DNA from 2 places in the Methylobacterium sp. 17Sr1-1 genome. Region 1 is predicted to be linked to the other one. Evidence: predicted binding sites of a transcription regulator. Region 1 holds the regulator's gene; the other holds the start of a gene.
What was found. The regulator LexA, encoded in region 1, represses DNA repair genes until DNA is damaged. The targets are predictions, from matches to a motif close to TGTTCNNNNTGTGTTCNG.
Positions count from the first base shown of each region.

Region 2: the regulator LexA is predicted to act here: its motif matches at 3,413-3,430, upstream of DK412_RS05570 (trna delta -isopentenylpyrophosphate transferase).

Region 1 is NZ_CP029552.1:1,855,459-1,860,559, reverse strand. It holds gene DK412_RS08375 (NCS2 family permease) at 1-531, shown strand, start outside; gene DK412_RS08370 (cupin domain-containing protein) at 724-1,908, shown strand; gene lexA (transcriptional repressor LexA) at 1,983-2,750, opposite strand; gene DK412_RS08360 (hypothetical protein) at 2,939-3,217, opposite strand; gene DK412_RS08355 (tlde1 domain-containing protein) at 3,516-4,685, opposite strand.
Region 2 is NZ_CP029552.1:1,242,208-1,247,308, forward strand. It holds gene DK412_RS05550 (hypothetical protein) at 1-54, shown strand, start outside; gene DK412_RS05555 (RidA family protein) at 315-791, shown strand; gene DK412_RS05560 (response regulator) at 799-1,209, opposite strand; gene DK412_RS05565 (dienelactone hydrolase family protein) at 1,321-2,211, opposite strand; gene DK412_RS05570 (trna delta -isopentenylpyrophosphate transferase) at 2,394-3,161, opposite strand; gene DK412_RS05575 (hypothetical protein) at 3,500-4,180, shown strand; partial or broken gene DK412_RS31515 (glyoxalase superfamily protein) at 4,377-4,532, shown strand.

The DNA of each region.
Region 1 (5,101 bases):
GGCACGCTGATGGGCGTCGCCAACCGGGCGGGCCTCCTCACGGAGGGCAAGATGGAGCGCCTCGACAAGGCCTTGATGGCGGATTCGTCGTCGATCTTCGTCGGCTCGCTGCTGGGCACGTCGAGCACCACGGCGTATCTCGAGAGCGCGTCCGGCGTCGAGGAGGGCGGGCGCACCGGGCTCACCGCCGCGACCGTGGCTTTCCTGTTCCTCGCCTGCCTGTTCTTCGCGCCGCTCGCCGGCTCGGTCCCGGCCTACGCCACGGCGCCGGCCCTGTTCTACGTCGCCTGCCTGATGCTGCACGAGCTGGTCGATCTCGACTGGGACGACCTGACCGAGGTGCTGCCGGCCTGCGTCACCGCGCTGCTCATGCCCTTCACCTACTCGATCGCCAACGGCGTCGCCTTCGGCTTCATCACCTACGCGGTGATCAAGCTGCTCACCGGCCGTTTCCGCGACGTGAAGCCGGTGGTGTGGGTGATCGCGGGCGTATTCCTGTTCAAGTTCGTGGCGACGGGCAGCGCGCATTGAGGGGGGTGGAAGTCGTGACAGCCTCCGGCTCGCCGATCGACTTCCGGAAACCGCCACTGGGAAGTCGAATCACCGGTTAAGTGTCCCTCAAACGAAGGACGCCCAGTCGAGCCGGAACGCTGATCATGCATGCGGGCGCCCGGGCCGAGCGGGACTCGTCGCGACATCGCGCCCTTTCGTCGAGAGGGCTTCATGGACCAGACCAGCCGCCGCGTCTTCCTCGGAACCCTGGCCGCGGGCGGCAGCTTCGCCGTCGGCGGCGCCTTCGCCGCCACGGACGACGGTCACGCCGCCGGCGCCGACGTCGCCCCCGCCGGCACCTTCCTGCGCACGATCCCCCGCAAGGCCGGTGCGCCGCCGGCCTTCACCATCTCGCTCGATGCCGGCCCGATCAAGGCGACCTCGGGCGGCTGGGCCCGGGACGTCACGACGCGCCAGCTCCCCATCGCCACCGGGATCGCCGGCGCGCACCTGTTCCTCAACCCGGGCGGCGTGCGCGAGATGCATTGGCACAGCTCGGCGGAGTGGGGCTACATCGTCGCCGGGCATTGCCAGGCGACGGTGATCGACGCCGCGGGCGAGATGGAGGTCGTCAACTTCGCGCCCGGGGACACCTGGTACTTTCCCGGCGGCCACGCCCACGCGATCCAGGCCCTCGGGACCGATCCGTGCCACGCGATCCTCGCCTTCGACGACGGCCTCTACGGTGAGCACGGCACCTTCGGGCTCTCCGACTGGATGAGCCGCCTCGACCCGGCGATCCTCGGCCACGCCCTCGGCGTGCCGGAGGCGACGCTGGCGGCGCTTCCCCCGGGCGAGACCTACATCATGCAGGGGCCCGTCCTGCCCCTCGACGGCCCGGCCGCGCGGGCCGAGCGGCCTCTCGCGCCGTCACGGTCGCATCGCTACGGGCTGGCGGGGAGCGACACGATCGTGGATGCCGCCGGCAGCACGATGCGGGTGGCGCCCGCGAGCGCCTTCCCGGTCTCGGCGGGGATGACCGGCCTTCTCGTGCGGCTCGCGCCCGGTGCGATCCACACCCCGCACTGGCATCCGGGCGCGAACGAGTGGCACTACGTCCTGCGGGGGCGCACCCGCGTGACCCTGTTCGGGCCGGACAAGCGCCTAGCCGTGGCCGAGCTGGGCCCGGGCGACTGCGCCTACATTCCGCGGGCCTGCGGACACTCCGTCGAGAATATCGGGACCGGAACGGCCGAGCTCGTCGGCGTGCACGACAGCGGGGTCTACAGCGAGTCGTCATTGGCGGGCTGGCTCGCCCAGGCGCCGCGCCACCTGCTCGCCGCCAATCTCGGCCTTGACGAACAGGCCGCCGCCAGCTTCCCGACGGCGTCGCGGGTCTTCAGCCGGACCGTCTGAGCGCGCGGGCGGCTCACGAGGATTGCGAACGCAGGACGGGGCGGACCGGCCTCCGGTCCGCCCCGTCCTGTCCCTCAATATTTCCGGACGAGGCTCACCAGCCGGCCCTGGATCCGCACCCGGTCCGGCCCGAGCACCCGGGTCTCGTAGGCCGGGTTGGCGGCTTCGAGCGCGATCGAGGAGCCGCGGCGACGCAGGCGCTTGAGGGTCGCCTCCTCGTCGTCGATCAGCGCCACGATGATGTCGCCGGTATTGGCGGTCTCCTGGCGGCGGATCACCACGAGGTCGCCGTCGAGGATGCCGGCCTCGATCATCGAGTCGCCGCGCACCTCGAGCGCGTAGTGCTCGCCGCTGGCGAGGAAGTCCGGCGACATCGCCACCGAGCGGCTCTGGCTCTGGATCGCCGAGATCGGCGTACCGGCGGCGATCCGGCCCATCACCGGCACGCTGACCGACTGGCCGTTCTCGTCCGACGCCGTGGCCATCGCGGGGATGCCGGCGGGCCGCTTCGGCTCGTGGGCGCGCCCGCCCTCGACCACGCTGGGGTTGAACCGCAGCACCTCGGCGCCGGATCCAAGGCCTCCGGATCCATGCCCTGCGGGCGCGGCCGCCACGGGCCCGGTCACCGCGTCGGGGATGCGGATCACCTCGATCGCCCGGGCCCGGTTCGGCAGGCGGCGCAGGAAGCCCCGCTCCTCCAGGGCCGTGATCAGGCGGTGGATGCCCGATTTCGACTTGAGATCGAGGGCGTCCTTCATCTCGTCGAAGGACGGGGGGACGCCCGTCTCGCGCATTCTCTGCTGAATGAAGCGGAGCAGGTCCAACTGCTTACGCGTGAGCATGTGACACTCTCATCCCCGCGCTGTCGCGCTCCGGAAACAAACCACGAACATGGTAAGCGTTCCGCAAGTGTTCCGCAAGCGGGTCTCGAACTGCGGCGGGAGAACGCAGCAGAGGGAAGAGATCCGGGTCAATTCGGGCGATGTCGGGCAGGCAAACCGCACCTCGCGAGCAGCGGAACGACGCTCTGCTAGCGCCGGGCGGGCTCCGGCTCGCGGGCGAAGAGCGGGTTCGGCGGCGGCTCCGCGGTCGCGGAGAGCGGCCGGTGGAACGCGTCCGCCAGGGAATCGACGTGGACCGGGGGAGCGACCGCGCCGTCGGTGCTTGCGGCGGGGGCCGGGGGCGGGCCGGCGATGACCTGGGGCAGCCGCAGGCCGCCGGGGCCGACCGTGGTCTGCTGCGCCTGCGCCAGCGCCGGCGCGGGGAGCAGGAGAACCGCCACGATGCCAGCCCCCAGGATCGACTTCATCCGACGCTCTCCTCTCGTTGAGGGGCGTGTACACGCGAGACGCCGACTGGTTCCGCCGGATCCGGCCCGACTCGGGGGAGCTGTTCGAGTCGGCAGGCCGAAGTCAAACCCTCTGCGTCATCCCGGGGCCGCGCAGCGGAACCCGGAAGCCATAGCCGCTAACGAGGCAGGATGATGCGGCGACCGATCCCGTCTCGTTCTCCGATGTCGGCGGTGATGGATCCCGGGTTCCACTGCGTGGCCCCGGGATGACGCGGAGGGTGTCAAGTTCCGTCGAGGGCCGATCGAACTGGCTCTCTCAGCCCCGTGTCGCCCGATCCGACGGCCCGCCCCGCCCGATCCGCGGCAGGTCGCTCGCGCCGCTGCCCGGCACCACGACGAGGCGGCGGACCTCGCCGCGCAGGAAGGCCTGCAAAAAGCGGTCGTAGTTGCGGAACGAGACGCAGCCGTTCGAGGCGCCGCTCGGGCCGAGCATGTAGGTATGGGCGAGCAGCCCGACCCGGTTGTGGATGGCGCCGCTGCCGCCGACCGGGTTGAGCCGGATCGCCCGGACGCCGTGGAACAGCGCCTCGCGCTCGGTGAGATCGTAGGTGCCGGGCGGCGTGGCGCCGCGCATCTTCAGGTGGACGTTGCGCGGATCGTCCATGTGCGGCCCGAGGCCGGAATGCGCCTCCAGCGACTCGCCGCTCGGCAGGGTCACGGTGCGGGCGCTGATGTCGTAGACCGCGATGCCGGGGCTGGCGCTCAGGCGCGGCCGCGGGCTCGGATCGAGGCCGCCGGGGGCCGCGTAGGCGAGGGTCTGCGTCGGGGCGCTCGCCCCCCCTCCCCCGAAGATCCGGTCGAACAGCGACGGCTCCTCCGGCAGCGCGGCCTTGAACACGCTCTGGGTCGAGGCCATGGCCTGCGTGGAACGCCGCGGCACGCGGGTCGCCAGCACGGTCGGCGCGGGCCGCGCCTCGGAGGGGCGCAGCTCGGGCGGGCGCGGCACCGGCAGGGGTACGGCGACGAGCGGCGTGGTGGCGGGCTGCACCGCCGCGGACGGCGCGGCCTCGCGCGGCTCGGCATCGGGGCGCAGGGCCGCGAGCGGCGAGAGGTCCCGCTCGACGAGGGCGGCCGGCGCGGCCTCGGCGAGGCGCTGCGGCGCGGGGACCGGAGTCGCGGCCGCGGCGAGCGGGTGCGACTCGGCCGGACCCTCGCGGGTGAAGCCCGCCGCGTCGCCCCCGAGGGTCGGCACCGGCGCGAGCATCCAGCCGAGCTCGGCCGGGGAGATGCGCGCCTCGCGCAGCGGCGCGACCGGATCCGCCACGAGGCCCGCCACCGGGGGCCGGGCCGCCTCGCGCGGCATCAGGCCGGCGGCGGCGCCGATGCCGCCGAGCACGGCGGCGATGCCGAGAAGCCGCCGGTTGCGGCGGCGGCGGCGGAGGGAGCCCGGGGCGAGGCGACCGGACGAATACGCGACGAGGTCCATGCGGCCTGTACTCGATGGCTTGTCCCGCACGGGCCCGCCCGGCCGGCCGCCGGCGCGCGAGCGCCCGACGGGCCGGTGAGATCGGCCGTTTAGGAAAGGATCAACCTTAAGCCCTCGTATTGAGCGGCCTCTTGGTTAATCCCGGCTAAATGACACCGGCCAAATTCCAAGAATTCGTGGCACGCTGATGGCGAGAAGGGTCGGCGGCTCTCGGGCCGGGCGACCGTCGCCACCCCGCTTCGGTATGCCCCGATGCGAGGCGGGCAAGTCTGTCCGGGGAAAAGGACGAGGCGGGGGAACTCCCCTCTCCCCGACAGATCCCGGGCTTGCCCGGGATCTGCAAGCAACAGACGAAGTCGGGCAAGCCCGACTTCTCGCGGGGAGAGGCCTGAGCTCCGAAGGGGCTCAGGGAGCAG
Region 2 (5,101 bases), 610 kb from region 1:
CCCGGCGGCGTCTTCGTCGTCCCGCCGCCGATTCCGGGGGCACGGAGCTACTGATCCGGTCTCCGCTTGATCGACGTCGATAAAGGTAAGCGCGGGATCCGCTCTCCCGTGTGGGAGAGGGATAGGGGTGAGGGCGCTACGGCCCTGAGTCGAACTCAGACTTTTCCGCTGCCAGCACCACGGTCACAGCTTAGCACTGAAGCGTGTCACCCTCACCCCCAACCCTTCTCCCACACGGGAGAGGGGAGATGTGCTTCACCTTGCTAGGACTGATTATACGGAAACCAGAAATCCCAACATTCCTACGAGGCTCCATGTCCCAAGGCCCCACCCTGCGCGGCGAGCCCGCCCGCCGCCTCGCCGCCCTCGGCCTCGCGCTGCCGCGCGTGCCCGCGCCCCGCGGCGCCTTCCTGCCGTTCTCGCGCATCGGCGCGACCCTGTGGCTCGCCGGCCAGATCTGCGAGTGGGAGGGCGAGGTGCGCTTCACCGGGCCGGTGACCGACATCGCGACGGGTCAGGAGGCGGCGCGGATCTGCGCGCTGAACCTGCTGGCGTCGTTGAGCCTCGCCCTCGACGGCGACCTCGACCGGGTGGTGCGCTGCCACCGCCTCGGCGGCTTCGTGCAGGTGGAGCAGGGCTGGCCCGACGTACCGAAGGCGGTCAACGGCGCCTCGGACCTGATGGCGGAGCTGTTCGGCGAGGCCGGGCGCCACGCCCGCACGGCGATCGGCGTCGCCAGCCTGCCGGCCAATGCCAGCGTCGAGGTCGACGGGATCTTCGAGGTGCGGTGATCGACGCTCAGTGCGCGTCGCCGCCGGAGTGGTAGCCGGCGGCCTGCTCGACCAGGGTCAGGATGTCGAGGGCGCGCCAGGGCTTGGGGATGAAGGTCGCCGACATCCGCAGGTCGCTCGGCTGGTCGCCGGCATCGCCCGAGGTGAGCAGCACGTGGACCCGCGGCCAGGTGACGCCGATGATCCGCGCCAGCTCGAAGCCGCCGATCTGGCCCGGGGTCCGCACGTCCGAGAACACGACGTTCACCTCGTCGCCGCGCTCGCGCAGGATCGCGAGCGCCTTCTCGGCGGTCTCTGCCTCGATGACGCGGAAGCCCGTTTCCTCCAGCAGCGTGGCCGCGAGGAAACGCTCCTCCGGTTCGTCCTCGACGACCAGGATCACGGGCTGGGTCTTCGCGGCGGCGCTGGACTCGGTCATGTGCAGGGAACGAGCTTGCGGCCCACTGGTTGCATAGCTCCCGGGACCCTGCGCGCATCCTTCCCGAGGTGTTGCGGCAATGCAAGACCGAGTCCCGCGCCGGGACGGGAATCAGGCGACGCCGTGGTCGCGGAACCACGCCAGCATCCGCCCCCAGCCCTCCTCCGCCGGCCCCTTGCGGTAGCTCGGGCGATAATCGGCGTGGAAGCCGTGCGGCGCGTCCGGGAAGATCACGATGTCGACGGTCTTGGCAGCGGCCTTCGCGGCTTCGCGCGCCTTCTCGACGTCGGCGACCGGGATGCCGGTGTCGGCGGCGCCGTAGAGGCCGAGGATCGGCGCGCGGATGTCCGGGATCACGTCGGCGGCGGTCTTCGGCTGGATGCCGGTGCGGTTGCCGCCGAAATTGCCGTACCAGGCGACGCCGGCCTTCAGGTTGGCGCTGTGGGCGGCATAGAGCCACACCGTGCGCCCGCCGCGGCACCAGCCGGTGATGCCGAGCTTGGCCTGGTCGCCCTTGGCCTCGGCGGCGGCCCAGGCGGCGGTGGCGTCGAGGTCGCCCATCACCTGCGCGTCGGGGGTCTTCGAGACCACCTCGCGGACGATCTCCTGCACGTCGGTCATCTTCGAGACGTCGCCCTGGCGGGCGAAGAGCTCCGGCGCCACCGCGGTGTAGCCGGCCTTGGCCAGCCGCCGGCAGATATCCTTGATGTAGTCGTGAACCCCGAAGATCTCCTCGACCACGAGCACGATCGGGAACGGCCCGGCTCCTTCAGGCATCGCCCGGTAGGCCGGCATCGGCCCGTCGCCGACCGGGATCCGCACCTCGCCGGCGACGATGCCGGCCTCGTCGGTGCGGATGGCCTGCGCCTCGACCCGGGTTGTGGCGAGCGTCAGCCCGGTCATCAGGCTCGTCATCACGAAGCCGCGCCGGGAGAAGGGCGGGATCACCAGACCGTCGAGCTGCTCGAGGTCGTTCGTCCGCGCGTCGTCGCTCGTCGCCATCCGGTATCCTCCCGTCCCAGGCGCCCGTTCGCGCCGGCGCGCGATCTTGCGTACGGGGGCCGCGGGGGCAAGCGCGAACGCGGGTCGTCCGCGGTCACGATCCGGTCAGGAGCGCGGTCGACGAGAGAAAGGGCCGCCCGCGCGAGCGGACGGCCCCTGCAGGATCAACACCGGTCCGGCGATCACGCCACCGCGGCCTTGCGCGACTTGGCGTTGCTGCGGGCCGGCCAGCCGAGTGCGACGAGCCGGGCCTTGGCATGCTCGCGCACCTCGTCGCGCACGCCCGGCGGCATCGCGGCGAGCGCGGCTTGCGTCTCGGGAGCGAGCATCAGGTCGGTCACCGCGTTGATCGACTGCGCCTGGTCGATGCGGGCGGTGAGATCCGCCTCCGACGAACCGGCCTCGGTCCGGCCCGTCTCCTCGCCGGCGCGGAGGTCGGCGTCGTTCGCGGCCCCGCTCTCCCGGTCGCTCTCTTCCGCCTCCTGCGGCTCGCGCGCAGGCTCAGGCCGGCGCGACTGGTTCGCGGCGACAAGATCGGGCCGGCTCGCCTTGAACTCGTCGGCCTCGTCCTCGGAATAGAGCAGGCCGTGCAGGCCGGCGAGCTTGAGGATCACCCGGTCCTTGGCCCGCTTCTCCGCCATGGCGAAGACGTAGGCCGCCTGCTTGCCGGAGACGCGGTAGTTCACGCCGATCAACGCTTCGCCGATCGACCACTCGGTGCGGTCGCCGTTCGGGCCCGGCATGTGCCCGGTCACCAGGATCACCGCCTCGTCCCGCTCGGCCCGCACGATCACCGGGGCGTCGAAGCGGATGCGGGCCTGCACGGCGATCCGCTCCAGGGCCTTGTGGTAGATCACGGCGGTGCCCTGCACGCGCCAGACGTTGCCGGCCAGGGGCTCGCCGTAGGTGGCGAGGATGTCCGCGATCTGCTTGTCCGTGGTTGCGCTCATCTCGATCGATCTCACCTGCTGACAGCGGCTCCGGACGGGCGGGGGAAGCGGCCGGTTCCACATTTGTTCTCTACCATGGCATATGGTGATGCGCGAGCGTTTTCGCGATCCCGATGCCAGAAGAAATGCCGTCGGCGGACGATGTTTTGTCGCGCCCTCGCGCGGCCGCTTCGCCCATCGCAGACGATCCTCCGCATGGAACGGCTGCGCTGTCACGGCGACGATTGCGGCGGCGTTGCCCGTGGCAGGCATGTTCGCTAAATGTTCCTGAAGAGTCACGCCCCTAGAACTTCGGCAGGACGGCGGATCGGCGCCGGTCCCGGCCCCCGGAGCCCCGCATGAGCACCCCCGCCCTCCTCGACTCCTCGACCCTGCTCGACCGCCCGGGCCAGCGCCGCAGCGCCGTGCGCGGCACGGCTCCCCGTCGCGGGACCGCGCTGGCGCCGGCGGTGCCGCGTCCCGCCCTCGTCGCGGATTTCCTCGCCATTGCGGCGCTCGATCCGGTGGTGGAGCGGCTGCGCGCCGCGCCCAATCCGGTCCGCCTGACGCTCGGCGACACGGTGGTCGAGCACGCCGCCGATTTCGAGCAGGTGCGCACCGACGAGCCGGGCCTGCTCGTCGACGTGGTGGCGGAGGGCGATCTCGGGCGGCACCCCTTCCGCACCGCCTACGTGGCGGGGGAGCCGGTGGTGGCCGAGGACGGCCGCCGCTTCGTCATCGAGAGCGCCGCGACCCTGCGGGCCGAGCCGCGGATCTCCACCGTGCGCCTGATCATGGCCTGCCGCCGCACCTACGTCTCGGCCGGCGACCGGGTGCGGATCCTGCACCACCTCGACGAGTGCGGCACCGGCCGCCTCGTCGAATGCGCCGCCATGGCGATCAACGCCCAGGACGGCGTCGCGGCGGTGCTGGCGCTCGCGGTCGAGGGGCTGGTGGCAGTGGATATCAGCCGCCCGATCCTGCCGGAGACGCCGGTGCGGCGGCGGGCGCTGCCGTATCCGGATCCGTTCGGTTTCTGAGATCCCGTCTTGACGCTGCGGCCCGACTCGCCGTTTCATCGCCGTCGGGCCGATGCTGCCCGCCGCCTGCGCCCCGTCCGGGGTTCGGTGAATGCATCGTTCGCGAGGCGCACCCGTTCTTACCCGTCCGTCGGGCGAACCGGTCAGCAAGGCAGGCACTGATCCCGCTGGTTCGCCCGCGAGCAGGGATTGGATCATGCGCACCTATCGCGACGCCAAGGCGATGGCGAAAGCCCTTCGCGAGGAACTGGGCCGGCGGGGCACGGCCCTGTCCCACGGCGAGTGCCTGGAGATCGTCGCCCGGCTTTTCGGCCTCGACAACTGGAACATCCTGTCGGCCCGCCTGACCGCGCCAGCCGAGGCGGCACGGGAGGCCGCTCTGGTGCCGCCGGTGGGCTGGCTCGTCTCCGGGTCGAAGCCGCATCTCTACGAGGTCGGCGTCGATCCCACCACGTCCTACGGCGACGGCCGGGCGGCCCTGATCCGCTGCCGCTACGCCGAGGACGATCCCGCCTACGCGGCGATGGAGAAGGGGTTCGCCACGCTGATGCAGAGCGTCGCCGCCGCGCCGTTCCGCGGCCGCCGGGTCTGCCTCAGCGCCGAGTTGCGGGTGCAGGACGTCGTCGGCGCCGCCACCCTGTGGCTGCGGGCCGACGCCGCCATCGGCCGCAGCGTCGCCTTCGACAACATGGAGGAGCGGGCGGTCAACGGGCCGCTCGCCGGCACGCAGGGCTGGACCGCCCGGCGCATCGTGCTCGACGTGCCGGAGGAGGCCGAGACCCTGCATTTCGGCTTCTACCTCCGGGGCAGCGGCCGGGCCTGGGCCGGCGGCTTCGCGCTCCGCGAGGCTTCTCCGGAGGATGAGGCCACGCTGCTCGCCCGCGTCCGTCCGGAGCCGACCAACCTCGATTTCGCCATGCC